2 regions of the Abyssicoccus albus genome follow, and region 1 is predicted to be linked to the other one. Evidence: riboswitches for the same ligand, from Rfam matches in the RefSeq annotation. Region 1 holds a riboswitch; the other holds the start of a gene.

Evidence for each region. Region 1 has a riboswitch for S-adenosylmethionine ahead of metK (methionine adenosyltransferase). Riboswitches for the same ligand answer to the same signal wherever they lie in the genome.
Region 2: it holds a riboswitch for S-adenosylmethionine, as region 1 does, so the genes downstream of both, EDD62_RS06740 (hypothetical protein) here and metK (methionine adenosyltransferase) in region 1, are expected to answer to the same signal.

What each region holds. Positions count from the first base shown of each region.
Region 1 is NZ_RKRK01000002.1:271,473-274,692, forward strand. It holds gene pckA (phosphoenolpyruvate carboxykinase (ATP)) at 1-1,045, opposite strand, end outside; SAM riboswitch class I at 1,237-1,344, shown strand; gene metK (methionine adenosyltransferase) at 1,483-2,676, shown strand; gene EDD62_RS01390 (hypothetical protein) at 2,819-3,106, opposite strand.
Region 2 is NZ_RKRK01000003.1:311,664-314,883, reverse strand. It holds gene EDD62_RS06750 (hypothetical protein) at 1-639, shown strand, start outside; gene EDD62_RS06745 (Fic family protein) at 831-1,037, shown strand; gene EDD62_RS06740 (hypothetical protein) at 1,117-1,347, opposite strand; SAM riboswitch class I at 1,418-1,522, opposite strand; gene EDD62_RS06735 (DoxX family protein) at 1,624-1,968, shown strand; gene EDD62_RS06730 (CatB-related O-acetyltransferase) at 2,022-2,852, opposite strand; gene EDD62_RS06725 (glycosyltransferase) at 2,836-3,220, opposite strand, start outside.

The sequences.
Region 1 (3,220 bases):
ACGCGTCTGCTGTTAAGAAGATAATTGTTGTTGGATGACCTGAGATTGAAGGATCCTTCGTATTATCAATGTTATATAAAGGATATGCAGCACGTGTGTTTTCAGTTAAAGATTTGTCATCATATTTAGGATAATTCTCTTCGTCTAATGGAACGTTTTCTAATACTGCACCGAAACGAATTGCATCATAAATTTGAGGTTCTTTTTCACGAGACAAGTCGATTGTTTTAGCATAACAACCACCTTCTATGTTGAAAACACCTTCATCGCTCCACCCATGTTCATCATCTCCGATTAATTTACGGTTAGGATCTGCAGATAATGTTGTTTTACCAGTCCCTGATAATCCAAAGAATAATGCTGTACGATTAGCATCTCCAACGTTACTTGAGCAATGCATGCTTAAAATGCCTTTTTCAGGTAATAAGAAATTCATAATAGAGAAGATTGATTTTTTCATCTCACCAGCGTACTCAGTACCACCGATTAAAATAATTTTTTCTTCAAATGAAACGATAATGAACGTTTCAGAACCCGTTCCGTCTACTTCAGGGTCAGCTTTAAAGCTTGGAGCAGACACAATAGTAAATTCTGGATTGATATTCAAACCTTCTTCTTTTGTTTCAGGGCGAATAAACATTGTTCTAGCAAACATATTATGCCATGCAAATTCATTGATGACACGAAGAGGCAGACGCGTAGATTCGTCAGCACCAGCATATCCATTGAATACGTATAATTGTTCTTGTCCATTTAAGTGATTTAAAACTTTACCATATAATTTTTGGAATACTTCTTTCGAAATTGGTTGATTGACAGGACCCCAATCAATTTTATCTTTAATAGACTCCTCTTCAACAATATATTTGTCTTTAGGAGAACGACCAGTATATTTACCAGTTGTTACACTTAAAGCACCTTGAGGTGTGACAACACCTTCACCAAGTTTCACACTTTCAACGACAAGTTGTGCAGAAGTGAGTTGCTGTTTTGTTGAAGATTTGTCTAAAAGATTTTGAATAGATGTGGATTCGTTTTGAACCATTATGACTCCTCCTAAATATATTTTCATGCATTAGTATAACATAACTTATGGTCATGTTAAGTAAAATGTATACGCTTACTTAAATTTAGTTCAAAATATTTATTTGTGACAAAATGTGTATAGTTGTAAATTTAATAAGATCAAATAAAATATTGACTGTATTAATAAGGTTTTGTATACTATGAGTATATAACTTATCAAGAGAGGTGGAGGGACATGGCCCTATGAAGCCCGGCAACCAATTCAATCGAATTAAGGTGCCAACCGTTTGCAAGGATGTAATCCTTGATCGATAAGTGTTATTGAACGGTTAGCCATGCTCTTTAGAGTATGGCTTTTTTTATTTCCATGATGTGTTTTTACAGTATGTTATTTGTAATTTAGTATGAATTAACTTATTAGGTGGCTTCATTCACTTAAATATAGGAGGAAAAATTATGACAACGAGAAGGTTATTTACATCAGAATCAGTAACAGAAGGACATCCGGATAAAATTGCAGATCAGATATCAGATGCAATATTAGATGATATTTTATCAAAAGATCCATATGCACGCGTAGCTTGTGAGACAACAGTGACAACAGGAATGGCTCTGATTACAGGAGAGATTTCTACTAAGGCATATGCCGACATCCAAAAAATTGTAAGGGATACAGTTAAAGATATCGGTTATACTCGTGCTAAATATGGTTATGATTATCAAACAATGGCAGTACTGACTGCAATCGATGAACAATCTTCAGATATTGCTCAAGGTGTAAATAAGAGTTATGAAGATCGTTTAGATGAAGATTATGATGGAACGATTGAGTCAATCGGTGCAGGGGATCAAGGGCTTATGTTTGGTTATGCAACGAATGAAACAGAAGAGCTGATGCCATTACCGATTACTTTAGCACATAAATTATCGAAGCAACTCTCTAAAGTACGTAAAGATGAAACATTAAATTATTTAAGACCAGATGGTAAGACTCAAGTGACTGTCGAATATGATGAAAATGATCAAGTACAACGTATTGATACGATCGTCATTTCGACTCAACACAAGGAAGATATTACGCTTGAACAGATTCAACAAGATATTAGAAAAGAAGTCATTGATAAAGTAGTTGATCAAAATTTACTAGATGATGAGACAAAGATTTATATTAATCCTACCGGAAGATTTGTCATTGGAGGACCACAAGGTGATGCTGGACTGACAGGACGTAAGATTATTGTCGACACATATGGAGGATATGCACGCCACGGTGGTGGTGCATTTAGTGGTAAAGATGCTACGAAAGTAGACCGTTCTGCAGCATATGCTGCAAGGTACGTTGCAAAGAATATTGTGGCTGCTCATCTTGCTGAGCAATGCGAAGTACAATTAGCTTATGCAATTGGTGTTGCCGCACCCGTGAGTATATCGATTAATACTTTTGGAACAAGTGATTATTCTGAAGAAGAGCTTGTTGAAGCGGTAAGAAATACATTTGATTTAAGGACAGCAGGAATTATTGAAATGTTGGATTTGAGAAGACCAATTTACAAAGATACAGCGGCATATGGTCATTTTGGTCGTAATGATTTGAACTTACCATGGGAACAAACGAACAAAGTTGAAGAGTTAAAGTCTGTACTGAAGTAATAATAGTGTGAAACTATCATCAAGTAACTATTTAATATTCCTTTTATTATTTCTTAATATTAGAAAGCTTAATAAAACAAATACAATAAAAAAGCCAATTGCTAACATTAGCAATTGGCTTTTTTAGAACTTTAATTATATATTATTCTTCAGTAGAATCTTCTCCTTGATCATCAGCATCATCAGCATCATCAGCAGAATCTTCTCCTTGATCATCAGCATCATCAGCAGAATCTTCTCCTGCATCATCATCAGTAGATTCTTCTGTTGACTCTTCTCCTGCATCATCTTCTTCAGTAGACTCATCTCCGCTTGTTGCATCATCTACAGCTTCACCAGCATCGTCTGCAGAATCTTCAGCTTCACTACAAGCTCCTAATAATAACGCTGATGCAAATCCGCCGACTAATAATACGTTTTTAAGTTTCATAATGTAATTCCTCCTGAAATATTTAAGAATATACTTTAGAATTTAAATTTTCTAAAGTTATATAGTATATATCCAACTGTAGGAATGATAAACACATATTTCCAAAAATAAATA
Region 2 (3,220 bases), on a different contig from region 1:
ATTACTGGAGATATTAAAGCTAACTTAATTAATGTTAGTGGAAAAATGGATGCTGAGGGGGATATTTCAGTCGAGCATTTTAAATCTTCAGGAATGTCTACTATCGAAGGTTCATTGAAAGCAAATACGATGAAGTCTAGTGGGAAAACGAATGTTGAAGGAAAGGTCGAAGGCAATGATCTTGAGATTTCAGGTATGTTAGACATTGATGGAAATATTACTGGTGAAAGATTAAAACTTTCGGGCTATTCAATGGTTGATGGCGATATAGAGGTTGATTATTTTGAGTGTAGTGGAAAAATTGAAAGCGAAGGTTTAATTAATGCAGATTCAGTAAATATAACATTGAGGAATCATTGTTCAGCACAAGAAATTGGTGGTAAAACAATTGCGATATTAGAAGATCAAAAAACTGAGAATAAAGGATTGTTCGCCTCTTTATTCACGGAAAATAGAAAGGGTACATTGAGTTGCAATTTAATTGAAGGTGATGAAATCCATTTAGAAAATGTGTTATGTGAAACGGTAAGAGGAAAGAACATCTCCATTGGAAAAGGTTGTATTATAGAGAAAGTAGAATATACAGATACGATCGAGATTATTGAAAATGCAAAGGTTAATGAACAAATAAAAATTTAAGTTATCGTAAATCACTTCTCAAAGTAGAGGAGTGATTTTTTAATTAAATGTATGTATTATATCTTCGGATGAGTAGGAGATACTAAATGTAGTATAAATTCAGATCCAACCATAGTAGCTTAAAGGGTGCTCCAAAATTAGGATATACTTTACGAGATCAAAATACTGATCCATTAATTAAAATAGCAATTATGCATGCACAATTTGAATCAATTCATCCATACTTAGATGGAAATGGAAGACTTGGTCGTATTTTAATTGTGTTAAATATGATAGCAGAAAGTGCAATTGATTCACCGATATTTTTTGTAAGTGAAGAACTAGAAAGAGAGAGAATACGATATTATAATTTACTCAATAGCGTAAGAAGTGAGAATCCAGATTGGTTTAAAATGTAGAAAATTTAATAAATAGTTATGTAACGAATATATCTTAATAAATAAATTAAGATATATTCTAAATAACTTTTTTAAAATTTTAATTATCTAACTGTTGCTGAATCATTTTAATTTCTGACTTGATTTCATCTTGGATGATTGGGTTGACTGGGCTAAGTGTAGTTAAGAGGTCAATGTGTTGTTGCAGCTCGCTTTTAATTTCGTTCAATTTCCCATATTTCAACATCGAAGCGGCGTAATGTGTTGGTGTGTATTCAGTCCAATACTTCAGTGACTCAATCAGTTCCTGCGTTGATAATTTGTTTGACATAACAATCTCTCCTCTATAATATGATACAAACAAAATAGCCCTCCTGAATTCAGAAGAGCTTCAACGAGACTTCTTATCATTCAGGCGTACCTGTTGGAATTAGCACATCGCTATCAAAAATAGCTGTTGCTGGAGTTTCATAGGGCCAAGTCCCTCCACTCACTCTATATAAGAGAACTATTTTATTTGATTCTATTATAACAAAGTTTATTCAAAATTCATATCTTAATTGATATAATATAGATATACGTTTTATATAAAAAGGAGTCAAATATTATGGGCAGAAGAATTATAGGTATTTTATTTACAATGATTGGTTTATTGCATTTTATTCGTGAACCTAATTTCAGAAAGATTATTCCGATGTACTTACCGTTTAAGAAAAGTTTAGTTTATATTTCCGGTGTCATCGAAATATTGATAGGGGTTATGTTGATCATCAAAAAGCCGTCACAATGGACAAAACGATTGATTAATCTATTTTTACTTGCTGTATTTCCAGCTAATATTTATATGGCTCGAAAAAAGCTTCCACTAGGAGATAAAACATTACCATCGTGGGCATTATACGCAAGATTACCGCTGCAGTTTGTGTTGATGTGGGTGATTAAGAGGTTGTAATAAAACCGAAGTATATTAAGTTTTTACTTCGGTTTTTATGTCTCAATATGTATTCAATTATTTAATTTGATAAAGTCATCTTTAGTTACAACAGATGGAGTAAAAGGTGTTAATTGTTTATTGAATGTTAGTGATTTAATTTTATCAATAAAGGATTGGATTGAATCGGTTGCTTTAATCGTTTCGAATTGACCAAAATCATATTGCCACCACTTTAATTCCATCAATTGTTCTATAATATGCTCATCAAATCGGTATTTTATTACACGCGCAGGTATTCCACCAACAATTGCATATGGAGGAACATCTTTTGTAATAACCGATTTAGCAGCAATAACAGCCCCGTCATGTATTGTGATTCCATCAGACGCAATTAATACGTCTTGCCCTATCCATACATCATTTCCAATGACTATGGGAGATTCTTCAATAAAAGGTGAAGGAGTCTGTTCAAAACGTGACTCATTATTGTTTAAATAATGACGTATTCCATTACTTTCACTTTCATAAGTAATCGATGATGAAGAAAAACGGTCTATTGGATGGTTTATACCCATTCGACTAACCGAATGCGCGATAGATGTGTACCTACCTACGATTGTGTTTAATGGTAATAAACTTCTTGTGTAGCTAAAGGCCCCCATTGTAAAGAAGTAGTTAGTGCCTCCAAATGTTGTATAAGGTTCTATAATAGCATGATCAGCAATATAGATTGGATCGTTTACGCGCATAATATGTCCACGGTCTGATATTTTCGTTGAAATATAATGATCGTCTAAAAATTGAAGTACATTATTTGTAGTGTAAACAGTTGAATGGTGATGTAGTTGTTGTAAGTGAATGTTATCAGTATAATAAACAATACCATTAATTGTTGATGTCATCATGTTTCTCCTTATGTTCCAAATATTGAATCAGTTTCATCCAGTGGTCAAAATTCTGAGAAGCACTATATTTTTTCTGTGTCAAAATGCAGTTTTCATAATATCGATTGCTTACCGAGTCATCGCTCAAAAAATTATGAACTACTTTATATAATTGTTCTTCATCGTTTAACGGAACTAAATTTCCATTGACATTATCTTTAATAATTTCATTAGGACCGTATTTAATATCATAGCTGATTACTGGTGTATTATGTCTATATGATTCAAGTAATACTAACGCAAACCCTTCTTCTTTACTCGTCAAAAGGAACAATCCACTATTTTGATAGGCTGAATTTAAATTATTTGAATACCCCTTAAGATGA